2 regions of the Bacillus seohaeanensis genome follow, and region 2 is predicted to be linked to the other one. Evidence: riboswitches for the same ligand, from Rfam matches in the RefSeq annotation. Region 2 holds a riboswitch; the other holds the start of a gene.
What was found. Region 2 has a riboswitch for cyclic di-AMP ahead of ACFSUL_RS14635 (potassium channel family protein). Riboswitches for the same ligand answer to the same signal wherever they lie in the genome.
Positions count from the first base shown of each region.

Region 1: linked by a shared signal. The riboswitch ahead of ACFSUL_RS01215 (potassium channel family protein) and the one ahead of ACFSUL_RS14635 (potassium channel family protein) in region 2 are both predicted to bind cyclic di-AMP.

Region 1 covers NZ_JBHUMF010000002.1:128,222-137,504, forward strand. Annotated here, with positions in the region: gene ACFSUL_RS01200 (S41 family peptidase) at 1-736, shown strand, start outside; gene ACFSUL_RS01205 (PDZ domain-containing protein) at 1,114-2,307, shown strand; gene ACFSUL_RS01210 (hypothetical protein) at 2,492-2,626, shown strand; cyclic di-AMP (ydaO/yuaA leader) riboswitch at 2,740-2,870, shown strand; gene ACFSUL_RS01215 (potassium channel family protein) at 3,178-3,834, shown strand; gene serC (3-phosphoserine/phosphohydroxythreonine transaminase) at 4,225-5,298, shown strand; gene ACFSUL_RS01225 (phosphoglycerate dehydrogenase) at 5,344-6,519, shown strand; gene ACFSUL_RS01230 (alpha/beta fold hydrolase) at 6,712-7,473, shown strand; gene ACFSUL_RS01235 (HD domain-containing protein) at 7,519-8,193, shown strand; gene ACFSUL_RS01240 (CsbA family protein) at 8,482-8,715, shown strand; gene uvrB (excinuclease ABC subunit UvrB) at 9,276-9,283, shown strand, end outside.
Region 2 covers NZ_JBHUMF010000031.1:267,736-277,018, forward strand. Annotated here, with positions in the region: gene ACFSUL_RS14625 (glycine betaine uptake BCCT transporter) at 1-486, shown strand, start outside; gene ACFSUL_RS14630 (YhgE/Pip domain-containing protein) at 900-3,098, shown strand; cyclic di-AMP (ydaO/yuaA leader) riboswitch at 3,384-3,530, shown strand; gene ACFSUL_RS14635 (potassium channel family protein) at 3,647-4,303, shown strand; gene ACFSUL_RS14640 (hypothetical protein) at 4,459-4,617, shown strand; gene ACFSUL_RS14645 (hypothetical protein) at 4,748-4,933, opposite strand; partial or broken gene ACFSUL_RS14650 (IS1595 family transposase) at 4,991-5,131, shown strand; gene ACFSUL_RS14655 (hypothetical protein) at 5,211-5,495, shown strand; gene ACFSUL_RS14660 (DoxX family membrane protein) at 6,106-6,495, shown strand; gene ACFSUL_RS14665 (cell wall hydrolase) at 6,704-7,147, shown strand; gene ACFSUL_RS14670 (alpha/beta fold hydrolase) at 7,403-8,281, shown strand; gene ACFSUL_RS14675 (VOC family protein) at 8,389-9,072, shown strand; gene ACFSUL_RS14680 (hypothetical protein) at 9,165-9,283, shown strand, end outside.

The sequences.
Region 1 (9,283 bases), on a different contig from region 2:
AGAAAAGCAAGGAATTAAAGGGCTAGTCATTGATGTACGAGGAAATCCTGGAGGACTTCTTTCTAGCGTCGATAAAATTTCAAATGAGCTCGTAACATCAGATAAGCCATTTGTTCAAATTGAAGAACGAAGTGGTGAAGTCATGCGTTCTTATTCAAAAAAGAAAGAGAAAAAAGCATACCCAATTACGGTATTAATCGATGAAGGAAGTGCATCTGCTTCGGAAATACTAGCGGGAGCGTTACAAGAAGCAGAGGATTATCCACTTATAGGGACAAAGAGCTTCGGAAAAGGAACGGTGCAGCAAGCAGTTCCAATGGGAGACGGTAGTAACATTAAGCTCACCATGTTTAAATGGTTAACACCGGATGGAAATTGGATTCACAAGAAAGGTATTAAACCAGATATTCCAGTACGTCAGCCAAACTATTTCTACTCACATCCTTTGCAAGTGGAAAAAACGTTAAAAAAGGAAATGAATAATGAACAAGTAAAAAATGCACAAGAAATGCTGCAAGGACTTGGCTTCAAACCAGGTAGAACAGATGGTTATTATAGTACAGAAACAGTAAAAGCTGTTGAAGCATTCCAGGCAAAAAATAAGCTTCCTGCAACAGGGGAAATAAATCAAAAAACAGCAGAAGCCCTTCAAGAACAAATAGTAAAAGCAGTAAAAGACGAAGACAATGATCTCCAGCTTCAAGCAGCACTTGATTACCTGACACGATTGAACTAAAAGGATATTGGTGCCTTTCCCAATCGCTAAAAACGCGTTAAGACTTGGGGGTAGGCACCTTTCTTCATTTTTCACTATTTTCTTTATCATTTCCCGGGAAAAAAAGGGAACGCTGTCGATTAGAGAGGGTTTTTAAAAGAAATGTTGGAAATAGCGAGCAGTTTATATTCTTTGAAGAACGAAAGGTGAAGGTTACTACACATTAGTTCTAACCTCAAGGGATAGTAGTTAGCTAAGTGTAGGGTGTTATCACACGAATTTCTTCTTAGTTAGGAAATGAAACAGAACCGTTACTGATTGAAGTTCACTTTACGAGAGGAGTTTGATAAAATAATAGGTAATGATAATTTTGCGTCTAAAGGTGGTGACAATGCTTCATGGAACAATGGATTATAGAAATACTTAAAGGTTTTGGGAAACTTTTTTTGCATCCAATTTTGTACCTTTCAATCATTTTTGCGATAGTTACTGGTTATTTTCGAGTAAAAAGCGAACGTAGAGATTTTAATACTAGATTACTTGATGGCTACCATGATACTAGAGTGCTATTGTCAAAGGGAATACTGTTTGGATTGTTGTTTTCCATTCCAATAGTGGTTGCAGGTGTTGTCATCCCAGTGGCAGCAATTCTAGTGAGCGGTATTTTAACCATTCTATTGGCGTTAACATTTCGTTATCAATTTCTGTCCCCAGCAATTATAATGGGTTCTACCTATTTTATCCTTATAGGAATAGACTATTTTCAATGGGAAATACCGTTTCTTTCTACATACTTTGATAATATAGATTTTGGGTTTCTAAGGTCTGTTGTCATTTTGATGGGACTTCTTACGGTAATAGAGGGGTTACTAATTAGAAGAAATGGTGGAAAAAATACTTCGCCAAGATTGATTCAAAGTCCCCGTGGGTTAAAAGTGGGCGCACATCAATCAAAGAAATTATGGCTTGTACCAATGCTAGTGTTACTACCGACTGGAGAATTCACTCTCCCATTTGAATGGTGGCCTGTTTTTACGATTGGATCTGGTACTTATTCTTTATTTCTCGTACCGTTTCTATTTGGCTTTCAACAGTTGATACAGAGTACATTACCTGAAATAAGTACAAAGCAAACAGGTTATCGTGTATTTTGGCTAGGAGCACTAGTTTTAACGCTTGGCATAACGGGCTTCTTTGCACCATTATTTTCTGTCATTGCCGGGGCTTTAGCGGTTTTAGGAAGAGTGTGGATTTCCTATCGTCATCGTGTTGAGGAAAACTCGAAGCCATTCTTCTACAACCGTCAGCCAAAAGGAGTAATGGTTATTGATATTCTACAAGATTCTCCTGCTGAAAAGTTAGCTCTAGTTACCGGAGAAATTATAACAAAGGTTAATGGAATTGAGGTAAATGATGAGCGAGCTTTTTATAGAGCATTGCAAAAAAATGGTGCGTACTGCAAACTTGAAGTGATTGGAACAAACAATGAAATTCGCTTTACTCAAGGTGCGTTGTATGAGGGAGACCACCATGAATTGGGGATTTTGTTTGTTGAGCAGGCAGCAAGGGATGCTAGTGATCGCGTGTCTTGATGTGACATATTGTAATAAAGAAAAGGCAAAAAGTATACACCATGCTTTTTGCCTTTTTGAATATAGTAAGTGCCCCTTTTTATAAAAAATAGGTAACAGTGTAAGACAAGCTTCCCCCTTATTTCATATCCTATTAAAGTAAGAGTAGATTCTCGCAATTAGAGGAAGAAAGGAGGGAGTAGTCTTGATTGCTACCGTTTTAGTGTTATTTTTATTGTTCTTGGCTTTAGCTATTGCTAGACTATCGGGTAATGCAGGGTTGAGAAGCATTATTAAAAATGCGATTGGACAAATATTTAGCCAGAGTACTCCTGCGTAATAGTAGTGCTTGAATTAGCCCTTAGAAACAACTGTTGTAATCAAGTTATTTCTAAGGGTTTTATCATTTACAAGTCATGTTTACAGGGGTATGATATAAAAATCAGAAATTCATATTCTTTTTCGCTTAATCCGTTAAGGTGCGGGGGACCCATTTTACTCGGGGTGAATCCTTTCGAAAGGTAGGGTTACTTTCATAATCCGAATCCGTTAGCTAACCTCGTAAGCGTTTTGAGAGAGGTATACTTGTGATTGATTAGTCAAGGCCACAGGCTTGTTCCTTGTGGTTTTTTTGTTGTTTAGTTATGAAAATATTGCATGTGGATAGCAGCATTATTATTAGAGGTGACTGAGGTGCTAATGTTTGATTTTTTATTCACATGTGGATAACTGTTTTGGCGAAGTCATTTGTGGATAGTGTCTTTTGACTTGCGGCTATATTCGTGTGGCTAATAAACCAATGCACTTTTTTCATTATAGTGGTAGTGAATGGATGATTCATACATAGCGGGATAAGCTAAAATTAATATGTGTTAAACGGAGGAAGTCATCATGAAAAAGCAATTTGCCGTAATAGGTTTAGGACGGTTCGGGGGAAATTTAGTTCAAGAACTTAGTGGACTAGGTGTTGAGGTTCTAGCGATAGATCGAAGTGCGGAGGTAGTCGAAAAATATATGGGGATCGCAACCCACACTGTTCAAGCGAATGCAATGGATGAGACAGTTTTAAAACAATTGGGTCTTCGTAACTTTGATCATGTTATCGTTTCCTTCGGTGAAAATATTGAAGCTAGTATTTTAACAACATTGCAATTAAAAGAATTAGGTGTCCAAAAAGTATGGGTGAAAGCTTCTAATCTGTATCATCAGAAGGTGTTAGATCGGATTGGTGCGGATAAAGTTATCCATCCGGAGAGAGATATGGCAAGACGGATTGCTCATCATATTTCTTCCGATAAAATGATTGATTATATCGAGTTGTCCGAGGAACATAGTATCGTGGAAGTATATGCATCAAGTAAAGTAGCGAATAAATCGTTATTAGAATTGGATGCTCGTTCCAAATACGGCTGTAACATTATCGCGATCCAAAGGGGCAAAGATGTCATTGTGTCTCCTTCAGCAGAGGAGGTTATTTTACAAGATGACTTGTTAATTATTATAGGTCACAACAGGGATATTAATCGTTTTGAAAAAGAAGGAGTATAAGGGGGACTTGGCAATTCTCCAACTTCCCTCTCTTTCCGCCAGGAGTCAAGTGCCCTCCGCTCCAATTAAAACCTAGTTTGTAGTTGAAAAACAATAAAATTTACGAAAATAACTTTTTACAAACATCCATTGAGATAAATTCTTACAACAACGCTTGCTAAAAGTATCTGGACAATTATTTAATTTGATACTAGGTACTTTTGGTTGAAAATCCCCATTCCCTCTAAACCTCATAAAAATTCAAAAACTTCTATTAATGATGAAACATAGTAGGAAACATGCATAAATGCCCTATAAAAGCGTTTTCTTACCAGAATTGACAGATTGACGGGGGTGTTAGCCTTCATTATAATGTGGGAAAATTCTGAACTAACCTGGAGTGAATTTTCTATGGAACAAGTGTTTAATTTTTCTGCCGGACCAGCTGTGTTACCGAAGCCTGTTTTGGCGAAAGTACAGGAAGAATTACTGAATTATGACCAGACGGGAATGTCTGTTATGGAGCTAAGTCACAGGTCTGCAGCTTTTGAAAATATTATCGAAAGTGCAGAAGCCCTTTTTCGTGAACTTCTCGCTATTCCTGATGATTATCATGTTTTATTTTTACAAGGAGGGGCGTCTTTGCAATTCTCGATGATTCCTCTTAATTTGTTGCGACCGCATCAATCGGCAGATTACATCATTACTGGCAGCTGGTCGAAAAAAGCTGTCACAGAAGCAAGTAAACAAGGAACGATTAACACGATTACTCCTGAGAATCCATACATAATACCAGATTACACTCACCAAGATCTCTCTTCAGCGTCGCAATATGTTCACATTACTTCTAACAATACAATAGAAGGAACGAGGTACTCACGTTATCCAAAAACAGGGGATATTCCTTTAGTTGCGGATATGTCCTCCCATATTTTGTCCGATTCCATTGATGTTAAAAAGTTTGGGCTTATCTACGCTGGAGCACAAAAAAATTTAGGACCATCCGGGGTAACGGTTGTTATTGTACGTAAGGATTTTGTTGGCAACGCTTCGGATAACTGTCCGACAATGCTTAACTATGAAACGTATGTAAAACATAAATCATTGTTCAACACGCCTCCTACGTTTGCCATTTATGTGATGAAACTTGTTTTAGAGTGGGTAAAACAGCAAGGTGGCGTTAAGGAGATGGAGGTGAAAAATAAAGAAAAAGCACAAATGCTGTACAATTTCTTAGATGAATCCAAGTTATTTAAGAACCCTGTCTCTAAACAAAATAGATCGTTCATGAATATCCCATTTCTGACAGAATCCAAACAACTTGATGAGGCATTTCTTAAACGTGCCGAGCAGGAAGGACTAATGTTTTTAAAAGGCCACCGTTCTGTTGGTGGAATGAGAGCGAGTCTTTACAATGCAATGCCGCTTGAAGGTGTTCAGAAGCTCATCGATACTATGAGCCAGTTCGAAAAAGAAAATAGGTAATAGTTACGAAAAAATATATTCTTATAATAGCAGGAGGAATTACGAATGCTTTCTATTAATACGTACAATGCAATTGCTCAAAGAGGTTTATCTATTATACAAGATGACGAAACTTATGTACTAAATGACACTCCGACACCAGATGGCTTGCTTATCCGAAGCATGAATCTTCATGAGACAGAAATTCCTGCTTCTGTAAAAGCAATCGCAAGGGCGGGGGCAGGTGTTAATAATATCCCTGTTGATACATGTACGGAAAATGGGGTTGTTGTTTTTAACACACCAGGTGCGAACGCAAATGCTGTGAAAGAATTAGTATTAGCTAGTTTAATAACTTCTTCTCGTAATCTATTTTCTGCTGTTCAATGGACTAGTACGCTAAACGGAGCCGGTGAAGGAATTCCGAAGCTCGTCGAAGCAGAAAAGAAAAGCTTTGTAGGGACAGAAGTGAAAGGGAAAAAGTTAGGTGTCGTTGGGCTTGGTGCAATAGGTGTTTTAGTTGCTAACGATGCTCTTGCGTTAGGGATGGACGTTGTTGCATATGACCCATTCATTTCCGTTGATGCCGCTTGGAGGCTTTCCCGTGAAGTGAATAGAGCTATGAGTCTTGAGGAAGTATGGGCAGAATGTGATTTTGTTACCTTACATATCCCGTTAACAGAAAAAACATCAAACTATGTTAATAGAGAAAGTTTTTATAAAATGAAAAAAGGATTGACCCTTTTGAACTTTTCAAGAGGAGAGCTTGTTGATGAAGAAGGGCTAGCAATGGCTGTAGAAGAAGGAATTATCCGAAATTATATTACCGATTTTCCAAATGAAAAAGTCCTTGCGTTACCAAATGTTATTGCGGTGCCTCATCTCGGGGCATCTACAGTGGAATCCGAAGAAAATTGTGCTGTGATGGCTACAAAACAACTGAAATCGTTTCTTGAAACAGGGAATATAAAGCATGCTGTCAATCTACCTGATGTAGAACTTCCGTACAGCGGAAAAACAAGGGTAACCGTTATGCATAAAAATGTTCCGAATATGGTTGGGTCTATCACATCCGTTCTTTCAAAATTTGGTGTAAACATTGCAGATATGATTAACCGCAGTAAACAAGCGTGGGCTTATACAATGATTGATGTCGATCAAGAGCTTAGCACTCAAGACAAGCAAAAGGTAGAAGAAGAGTTAAAACTTATTGAAGAGGTTGTAACAGCGAGACTAATTTAAAAGCATATTAAACAGGTTAGGGCTGCCCCAAAATTAATGCTAATTTTGGGGCAGCCCTATATAGAAAAAACAGTTATATTTAAAGGAAACCCTTCTGGGAAAATGATTAAGTCCTTGTGAGTAGGTGAAAACTGTAAGTAAGAAATAACCTACTCAGGAAAGATATATTTTTTAAAAAGAAGGGGATCCACAATGCCAACTTGTACTTTTTTTGACCGCAATCTTTACTATGATGACATCGGAGACGGGATAGCTGTAGTTTTTATTCATCCACCGGGAATGGGAAGAGTAGTTTTTCAAAATCAGAGGTCACTATCCAAATCTTTCCGTATTATTTTACCTGACTTAGGAGGACACGGGGATTCGATAAATTCTGCAAGTTTCGCTAGTATCGAGACATTTGTGGAAGAAATTAAAGCGATACTAGATCATATAGGAATATCATCTTGTGTCCTCGTCGGTTATTCTGCGGGTGGCATTATCGCCCAGGAGTTTGTTTACCGGTACCCGGATGCTGTTATTTCTCTAGTACTTGCTGGGGGCTATCCTAAGGTAACAAGTCAATCGCTTAAGCTTATGCATCTATTAGGAATGAAAATGGTGAAAAATAAACCTGATCGATTAATAAAAGTTTTAGCTAAGGCGCATTCAAAAGAAAAGGAATTTCAACAAACATTGATTCAGCATATGGAAAAAGCAAATACAAAAATTTGGTATCAGTTTTACAAGCAGTCGTTGTACTATGATGGATTAGATAGAATAGAAAGAATAACCATGCCATTGCTATTGATTTATGGTAAGAAATCAGACTGGGCTAATTCTCAATCTGGCTTGTTTGAGGACTGTAAACAACAAAAAATGAAATTTATTCCAAAGGCAAGTCACCAATTGCCAACTCTTTTTTATGAGCCATTTAACTCGATACTTGTAGAGGAGTTAAACCAATATACATGAATGAATCTTTAAGAGAAGGTGTTTTTATAAAAAGGAGGAGTTAAATTGGGGATTCATCATTATTTTAAAAGTTTATCCGATCTAGAATATTTATATCGGTGTCCGGGGCGCTTTAAATACCATGAACATAATGTTGCTAGCCACTCTTTTAAAGTAACAAAAATAGCTCAATTTTTAGGAACAGTAGAGGAGCAAAAAGGAAAAAAGGTAGACTGGAAATCGCTTTATGAAAAGGCATTAAATCATGATTATGCGGAGTTGTTTACAGGAGATATAAAAACACCTGTAAAATATGCTTCCGATGAATTGCGAACACTGTTTAGTCAAGTAGAAGAAGAAATGGTGAAAAAGTTCATTTATGCCGAGTTTCCACCTGAGTTTCAAGAAGTCTACTTACACAGGTTTGAAGAAGGAAAAGATGAGACATTGGAAGGACGGATTCTTTCTGTTGCGGATAAAATCGATCTTCTTTACGAATCTTTCGGTGAGATACAAAAAGGAAATCCAGAACCATTGTTTTTCGAAATCTATTATGAGGCACTTTCGACGATACTGAAATTCAAAAAGATGAACTGTGTACAATACTTTTTAACTGAAATTTTACCTGATATGTTGGCAGAGAAATATATTCCACACAGTGAATTAACGGAACGGACAAATAAGTTGATTGATATGTCAAACCATGTGGAAAGGCAAGGTTCACCGACTGAAGAAATATAGGGATAGTCAACGGGAGCAAGGGCTAGAAATAACACTTTCGCTAAGTCAAGATTTTCGGTAGAATGGTTGTATTCCTTTTATCAGAAAGGCTCCTTTCTCATAGGTTGTTGTTTTTACTTATAGATTCGGCCCGTAAATTAAGCTTAGTGTGTAGTTTAAAGGCAACAAACTTTGCGAAAGTAGCCGTTAGAAAATACCTCGAGCCGCTGGGGCTAGACAAATAGAAAAGTGGAAGCGGCTTGCCGAGAGACGACAAGCTTTGCTGAGAAAATAGAGGAGAGAAAGCAAATGGTTTCAAAATTTATTTTGGCAATATTTCTTCCTGCGTTATTAGTGGTATTGTTTACTAGGGTTACATACAACCATTATATCGGGTTGATATTGACAGTGGCGTTAATCGCTGCTTCCGTTTACAAAGGCTATACTGATTCATGGGCACTTATCGTTGTCGATGCTGCCTCTCTGACATTCGGTTTTTGGTATGCCAATGGAATGATGAAAAAAGCAAAAACAAGTACCTAAGTATTGTGGACAATTCACATACTTAGGTTTTTTTATGTCTAGCCTTCCGAGTTCATTTGCTTATTAAGGGGATTGTACATTTAGTTTGCAGTTTGAAAAAATAGGCTATTTTGTGGATAAATGGATAGAATTGTGAATAACCTGTTGATTCAAATATACTATCCACAGGTGTAAACGTGTACAAAGACGTTCGTTAACAGTGTTTTACATAATATGTGGATAACATATTGGGTTGTTAACATATCAATGAGGATAATAACAAGTTATTCACATTATTATTCACAACTATTGTGGATTATTTTGCTGTGAAAAATTGTTAGTAATAAATCTTTTTCTTTCACTCCTATAAAACAATCCCGAACTTTTGTTCGCTTTTTTCTGGTTATTTTTCTAACAAATGTGGTAGAATGTTTATATCAGTTTTTTTCGGAAATTCCGTATAAATAGATGCAAACTTTACATAAAAATTATGGTTGTGATTGCTGCTTCATTTACATTTTATTAGTAGTGACATACCTGCCGAACAAGATAAAAAATCCTTTTTACTAGGAGGTAAAGTAGTGGAGGA
Region 2 (9,283 bases):
ATTGTTCTACTTGTTCCGTCAGTCGTTGGGTTCTTGTGGTTTGCAACTTTTGGAGGAACAGCAATTTCACTTGAACACAATGGGATTGATGTTATTTCCTCTCTTGCAACAGAAGAGTCATTATTCGGTGTTTTTTCTAATTACCCATTAGGCATGGTTGCTTCGATTGTCGCTATTACGCTTATTGGAACGTTTTTTATTACTTCTGCCGATTCAGGAACATTTGTTTTAGGGATGATGACTACTGGTGGGGCGCAAAACCCGGGTAATACCATTAAACTAACTTGGGGCATACTGCTCTCCGCTACAGCACTTGCTCTTCTATATACAGGGGGACTTCAAGCCTTGCAAAACACAATGATTATTGCTGCTTTACCTTTCTCTATTATCATGCTACTGATGACTATTAGTTTCATTAAAGCCATCTATAGGGAGGGGAAAGAACTAGGTATTGGTAAAATTAATTATCCTAAAAAGAACTCTTAAAAAGCAACTTTTAGGACCAAACCTCTTTTTAATTTTATAAGTACTTACGAGTTATTATGCTATGCCAAATAGTAGTGAGTTTTCTCCATAAATTAAAGCACTATCGTTATTTAAGAAAAGGGCGCTTTTTCCTTTAATTAGGATAAGCGTCTATTTTATAGTTGAAGTTTTTAATACCCCTATTTTCAACAGGTGAATCTATCAAAAGGTGCAGAAGGTGAAAATCATGACTTAGAGAATATCGTGATTTTCCCTCTAGAGATTGAACAAGAGTGGCTATTATAAACAACGGATCCCTATTTAACGTTATGGTAAACCATATCCTGTTAATAAGTGAGATCAAAAAATGCATACTAAATATTGAAGTAAAATGAGGGACATCTAGAATCTACCCTAAAGATAGGAAGGTTAGGATGAAACATATCTGGGGCATTTTTACAAAGGATGTAAAGAATATTGCTACCAATTGGGTTGCAGCGATACTCATTGGGGGCTTAACGTTATTGCCGTCTTTATATGCTTGGTTTAATATTGAGGCTTCCTGGGACCCCTATAGTCAGACGGATGAGCTTCCGGTAGGAATTGTTAATGAAGATAGGGGAGCTACAGTTCGTGATAAGGAAATACATATTGGAGATGAACTAGTTAAAGAACTGAAGAAGAACCATAAGCTGGATTGGCAGTTTGTTAATCGTGAGGAAGCGATGGATAAGGTGGAATACGGAGACTATTTTTCCGTCATCATTATTCCAAGAAATTTTTCTGAAAAGTTGGGTACAGTCATAAATGATCAACCGGAGAAGGCAAGTGTAGAATATTATGTTAATGAAAAAATCAATGCAATTGCACCTAAAATCACTGAATCAGGTGCAGGGGGGATTGTGGATCAAATTACGAGCAATTTTATTTCCACAGTCAATGGTACTATTTTTGATATGTTTAATAATCTAGGTCTTGAAATAGAAAAGGACCTTCCAGATATAAAGAAATTTGAAGCATATATTTTTCAAATGGAAAAAAAGTTTCCGGAGATTCATGATGTATTAAATGGATCTTTGTCAGATGTACAAAGTATTCAGGGGATTATTGATGATGCACAGGCACTGATTCCAAAAGCAAATCGAGTAACAAGTGATGGATTGCAGACCATAGATAACACGACGGAATTCTTAAAGAAAGCGGAGGATCGCTTGAATGCAATTGCTCCTCTAGTTCAACAGGATTTAGCACAGGTACAAGCTATGGCGAAAAAAGTGAATGATTTTATTAGTAATGTACAATCTTCTGATATTAATTTGAGTCAAGGAAAGCAAATTAGTGAACAGATTGATGGGCAAATAGTAAATTCCATGAAGAATTTAGAAGCAGTGGAGGCTGCACTAAAGCAACTTCAAAAGCAGAATAATAGGGAACAAGGGGAAGAAAGTACAGGTCAGCTTCAAGAGCAGAACCAAAATCAAGAACAAATCAATCAGGCTCTAGAACAATTAGCTGTTTTGAAGAAGGCAATGCAGACAATACAAGAAGATGGTCAAAAGATAACGGTTTTTCTTGCTGATAAACAACAGGAAGTGGATAGTTTTATCGCTCAATTGCAGGAAAAAGCGAATACGACAGCAACTGAAATCGATGCATTTGTCAAAGAGTATCAGGAAAATATTGAACCTACTGTCGAGCAAGAAGTAGCTAGTGCCAAGCAAACGTTGGGGGATGCTAGAGAAATCTTGATAGAGATACAATCTACTTTACCAGAAGTGGAAAAACTTCTCTCTAATACAGAAGGAAACCTAGGAGAAGGGAAAGAAATTCTCAAGCATATAACAGGTGAATTTCCATACGTCAACGAAAAAGTTAAGCAATTAGCTAAGCGTATTCGAGAAATCCAGGGGGAAACAGATATTGATGAGATAATCAAGCTACTGCAAAATGATCCAGATGCAGAGCAAGGATTTTTCGAGGAACCCGTTCAACTCAATAAAAATAGTTTATTTCCTATCGCTAACTACGGAACAGGCATGACTCCCTTTTATACAGTGCTTGCAATATGGGTCGGCGCCCTGCTACTAATATCCCTGTTAGCTACAGATGTAATAAATTCAGAAAGTTTAACTGATAAACAAATCTATTTTGGCAAACTTTTTACTTTCATTAGTATTGGGCTACTTCAAGCCCTTGTGGTAGCATCGGGAGATATCTTCATTATTGGGGTTGATATCGCGGAACGGTTATGGTTTATCTTATTTGGATTGCTTTGCGGTTTGGTGTTTATGTTGATTGTCTATACCCTCGTTTCCGTATTTGGGAATGTAGGAAAAGCGATGGCGATTGTGTTACTCGTTCTGCAAATTGCTGGAGCTGGAGGCACCTATCCTGTCGCTTTGCTACCTAAATTCTTCCAAACGATTCATCCATTCCTACCTTTCTCTTATGCGATTGATTTAATGAGAGAAGCGGTTGGAGGCATTGTTTGGGAAAGAGTTTATCGCGATCTCCTGTTTCTAATGATTTTTGGTTTCACTGCCTTGTTAGTCGGAACCGTCCTTAAAGGTCCAATAGGGAGGAAGGCTAAAACATTCATGGAAAAATCAAAAGAATCTGGATTGTTTCACTAACATATAGAAAAAGCTTTGTATCAACTCTGCAAGGCTTTTTCTATTCTCCCTTAATGTATACAAAGAAACATTTCGCTAGAGGACATAATTGATTTTTCCAGTACTTTTACCAATAGTATGAAGAAAGGTAGATTGTAAAATTAGTAAACGTTCTAGGAAAAAAGTAAGAGAAATTTATAATTTGCTATAATTTTACCTAAATTTCCCTGTTTATTAACTTATTTGACGTTTTTAATGTATTTACATTTAAAAAACACAAGCGTAATATATTCATTATCAATTCTATAATTTTTTTCGCTTAATCCTAATGGAGCGGGGGACCCAAATAGTAGAGACGTTTTCTACTCGGGGTGAATCCTTCAGGTAGAAGGTAGGGTTACTTCCATAACCCGAATCCGACAGCTAACCTCGTAAGCGTTTTGGGGGATACATACTTGTGTGACAAACCACAGGCTTCGTTCCTTGTGGTTTTTTTGTGTTCATTTTTTGCTAAGGAAGGTATGGAAGATAAGCAATAACTAGCGGGATATTTTACGGAGGAGATTAGCATGAAAAAACAGTTTGCAGTCATAGGCTTAGGCCGTTTCGGCGGGAATTTGGTAGAAGAATTAAGTACGCTTGGGATGGAAGTATTAGCGATTGATCGTAATGCAGAGGTAGTAGACAAATATATGGGGCGAGCGACACACGCAGTACAAGCCAATGCTATGGATGAAAGTGTTATTAAGCAACTTGGACTCCGAAATTTTGACCATGTTATTGTGTCATTTGGGGAAAATATTGAAGCGAGTGTACTAACTACTCTTTTACTCAAAGAATTAGGGATTAAAAAGGTTTGGGTCAAAGCTTCTAATCTCTATCACCAAAAGGTTTTAGACAGAATTGGTGCCGATAAGGTTATACATCCAGAGAAGGATATGGCTAGAAGAATTGCTCATCATATTACGTCGGATAAAATTATTGATTATATTGAATTATCGGAGGAGCACAGCATTGTGGAGGTATATGCTTCTAAAAAGGTAGCAAACAAAACAATACTGGATTTAGATGTACGAGCACGATATGGCTGCAATATTATAGCTATTCAAAGAGGAAAAGATGTTATTGTTTCCCCTGCGGCAGAGGAAGCTATTTTGCAGGAAGATATTTTAATTGTCATCGGCCATAACCGTGATATCAACCGTTTTGAAAAAGAAGGGGTCTAGGGGTGTCTTTTCGTTCAGTTAAAAGCTAGCTAACTATAACTTTATTATTAGTCATAAATTAATTATTAAAGGAGCATCGGCTTTTCAGTTCGCTCCTTTTCATATGTTATAATAATTCCATGAAAAACTTGAACTAGTAAAGGAGTTTTTGCCTTATGACAAACGAAAATGAAGGAGTAACGGTTTACTATAAAGACGAGCCTGATGAACATAGTGGTAGATGTGAGTGTGGCAACAATGTCTTTAAATCGAGAATGGAAGATGGTAAGTTTTATCGAAAATGTCAGGAATGTGGAAAGACGAAGATAGTATAATAGAAAGGCCCCCTTCCGTGTTGGAGGAGGGGTCTATCTTTATCATGAGGTTTAGCATTGTTGGTACATCATAAAAAAAGAGCCTGATAAGCTCCTTTCATTTTAATCATCTATCAACTGGAGAAGTGCACTATTTTAACTTTTCTGGATTTTTTACTTTTATGGAGACAACTTCCCCGCAATCCAAACAAACGGTGTAAATTTTCTCAGAACCAAACGCCATTTTTTTACCCAGTGGGCGAAGGTTTATAAAATCGGTTGCTTCTACAAAGGAATTTCCTCCACAACTTTGGCATTTCATTTCGGAAACATTCATTTATTCGATTCCTCCCTTATCTATTTTTATACGTTCTTCATGCGTAATCGGTTTCGTTATTTGAAATGTTTTCCGTTCCCCGACCACACCAGGTATCGCGCTAACGATGCAACGATCAGAAACATGATTATTGAAAGCGGCCTATTCTCAACGGATGTGACCTATGATAAACTTATGTTATCAAATTTTTCCAAATGAGTAATAAGGCGGATTTCATTAAGGGTAGATTGTTTAATAAGCAAAAAATCCATGTTTGATCATTTTTTGGAGGATGGTGGTGAATAACGACAAAGATCAAAGAGAAAAAAAGTCAACGAAAAAGGAAGATTCGAGATTAATAGTATCTTTCATGAAATTTTGTTATTATCTCTTCATTTGTTTTTGTTTTGCTGCACTGTTTGCTCTTTTTACCGTATTAGCTGGCGACTTAATAGTGGGCGAAGTCAATAATTTTCACGGGGAAGTGAAAGGGATTATCTTATCCATAACGGTGCTTTCCGTATTATTCCTTATAAATAAAGGCTATTTTCGTAAAGATTGTTGCTTTTTGACGGAAAACTAAGTTTACCCCACTGAGTTGATTGGAGCGGAGGGCACTTGACTCCTGTGGGAAGAGAGGGAAGTGGGAGACCCCACAGGCGAAGCCGAGGAGGCTCCCATTCCTCCCCACGGAAAGCAAGTGCCTGTAGCGGAAATCAACGGGCTGAATTCATAAGCCAAAACAACAATCTATGAGAAAAGAGCCTAAATAAAAAGTCGGTTATAAAAGGGTTTGAATATATTGCATTTAGTAAAGTCCGCGGGATCCCAATAGGTATAATGATTATCGGGATTTTTCTATTTACACTATTCGATTCGCTGCTACTTTTATTATTTAATGTCCGCGATAATACTTTTTTAAAAGTTGTCAATCTAGCTATTAGTATGATTATCTCCGTTCCACTATATGGTATTCTCTCATTCTGGTATTTTGAAAAGGCATATGAAAAATAGTGCGTTTTTTCAATTATTCAAGCTGCAAATAGAATGTTTAGTTCCCTCGTTAACATATATATATTTAAGGTATTCTTACTACTTATATAGAGGGGGACTTGACTGTAGTTCGAGCAACGGAATGCAGGACATAACGCACTTCCCTGATTTTTGAACGTACTTAGTAGGAGGTGTGCACTTTGACTCATATATTTATGCAACTATGCAGATTATTTTTAGGAGTAATTTTTTTAGTTGCAGGTGTCAACGGTTATTTTGTCTTCCTTGGATTGGAACCGTTTATAGAAACTAGCCCCGAAGCAATGGCATTATTTGAATTGGACTATTTATTAATTGCAGAAAAAACTTTAGAAATTATATGTGGAATTTTGCTCCTAATCAACCTGTTCGTCCCACTAGCCCTTGCATTATTGTCTCCCATTATAGCCAACATTTTTTTACTCCATTTGTTCTTGGACCCTTCGCTCCTTCTTTTAGCAGTAGTTCTTGTCATCACTTATGGTTATTTGTTGTTTTATTACAAAGATAGCTTTAAAGGTATTTTGGAGAAAAAACCTTCTCGTTTATAAATAATGCCTGTTTTCGGAAAGGTTGTTTGGACCGTTCCGTCTGTTCGGTCTCGACTTTTCCTCTGTATCCCGTGGGGGGCGAGTGTCTTCTGCTCCAATCCACTCTGCATTTTCAATTGTTGGTAAACGTAATAATATTTTAGAAAACAGCCTGAACATCAAACATTAATATAGGGTTTTTTTCATAGTATAGTTTGGAGGTGAAAAAATGCCAAGGGTAAATTACCGAAGTTCAGACGTTGCCTTAATGGCGAGGATGATGAGAGCGGAAGCCGAGGGTGAAGGAAAACAAGGAATGTTATATGTTGGTAATGTAATTGTTAATCGTCTTAAAGCAAATTGTTTAGATTTTAAAGATTTAAGAACCATTCCACACGTCATTTATCAAGTACAAGGAGGAAATTACTCTTTTGAAGCTGTCCAAAAAGGTAATGTGTTTTATCAAAGAGCGAGAACTGTTGATAAAAAATTAGCAGAAAAGAATTTGAAGTATTGGAGACAACACCCAGGGAAATATGCTCTTTGGTATTTTAATCCATATGCTCCATGCCCTCCAACTTGGTACGATCAACCTTTTGCTGGTCAATTTAAAAATCATTGTTATTATGAACCAAAAGCGGAAACATGTGATAGCGTTTATACCGGGGGTTAAGCTTACTCTTTGAGTGAGCTTTTTTACATATTTTACTAATACTTAATGTGCTTAGACGAATCAGTTAACAGAAACGTATTTCTTCCTGTATTAACGCTTCTTTTGTTGAAGTTTATTGTAGAAAGCAGGAGAGTTGAAGAAATTGTCGTAATTAGTAGTGTTAGGGTTGATTAGTATAATGAACCTTATAAATGTCTTATTGCTAATTTCTCTTGTTTTCTTTGTGAACGGCTTTACTAAAGACTGGGGGGCATTATGGGAAAAGAAACTATTTATAAAAGTGAAGAGGGAAAACGATTTATCACCCAACACTATGAACGGTATATAAAATCATTTACGTTTAATGTCGAACGAATTTATGTTGAGACAAGTTATGGAAAAACGCATCTTCTTGTATCAGGCCCACCAGAAGGGAAACCGATTTTTATATTTCAGGGTGGCAATTGTATCAATCCAATGACCTTATCGTGGTTCTCACCATTAATAGACAAGTATAGAATTTACGCACCAGATACAATTGGTCATCCAGGATACAGTGCGGAAAATAGAATTTCAGCGAAGGATAATAGCTTTGCTCAATGGATAGAAGAATTGATGAATTATTTTGCTATTGATAGTAGTGCATTCATTGGTCCGTCTTACGGTGCTGGAATCATTTTAAGATTAGCTACATTTATGCCAGATAAAATTGATTGTTCCATATTAGTATCACCAGCAGGAATAAGGTTAGGCTCTAAAATAAAAATGATGAAAGATATTTTACTTCCTTTAGTCCTTTTTCATGTTACGTCATCAGAAAAACACCTTAATAAAATCGCTGGCATTATGTCAGATTACAGTATGAAAGAAATGGATAAAAAAATTATCGGTGACGTATTTAAATACATAAAACTTGAACAAGAAATGCCTAAAACGTCTGAAAAGAAGGAATTGGTAAATTATACTTCACCCACTTTAATCATAGCGGGAAAAAAGGATATTTTTTTCCCTGAAAACAGATTGAATAAAGCGGCTAAAGAAATCATCCCAAACTTAACTGCGTTTCAAACCTATGATATGGGCCATTTCCCATCAGAGGAACATTTAATAAAAATAAACAAAGAGATTATAGAGTTTCTAAAAAACTATTACTAATTTATTAAGCAAACGGATGCCTATCTACAATAAGCAGATAAGTTTTTTACTAACGAAGTAAATGAGTGGAATGAGCAAAACAACTTTTCAATCAGGGGGGGATTGTTGTGTTGATAAATAAAGTTATTTTGTACAGCAATGATTTAACAGAAATGAAAAAATTTTATGTTGATATTTTAGGGTTTGAACAACTTAATTCTAATGAACTTGGCTTTGAAATTAAGGTAGGAGAAAGTATTTTGGAAATAAAGCAAAATAAGTTGAATAGTCTCCCGTTCTACCACTTTGCTTTTAATATCCCGACAAACGTATTTGGTGAGGCGAAAGAATGGGCAACTAAACGAGTAAAGTTGAATAAGGAAGAAGATGAGGATGAAGCTCACTTTGAGTATTCAAAGGCAGATGCGTTTTATTTTTATGATCCTTCGGGAAATATTGTAGAATTTATAGCAAGATATGCAGTGTCGCCAAAGTCTAAAAGCAAGACTTTTTCAGCGAAGAGCGTATTGAATATAAGTGAAATTAATATTACTACTAACGAAGTCGTTTCTGTTGCCAAAAAACTGATTCAATTCGGAATTCCAATAAGAAATAATGAAACGTTAGAAGAAGATAGTCTGAACTTTATGGGAGAAATGAAGGGCGGTTCTTTTCTACTTTTAGGTCCTACTCAACGACGATGGATTTTTTCAAATAAATATTCGGAAGTCCACCCTGTTTCAATAGAAGTTGACAACCATAAAGTTATTACCTTAGAAGGCGAGGAGTTGAGGGTTGAATTTCGAAAATAAATTCTTAGATATACCTACGTTTGAAATCAACTTCTGCCGGTAACGAATGCTTTTTTTAAAAATATAAAATGACTTTGAAAGAAGGGGACTTAATGGAGAAGATTATGTACCAAAGCAAAGAAATAAGTTCTTTACATTATATAGTTGTCACTTTGTTCTCTTTATTGACTTTAAGAAAAATAAACAAAGTAGAAAAAATTAGGGAGAAATT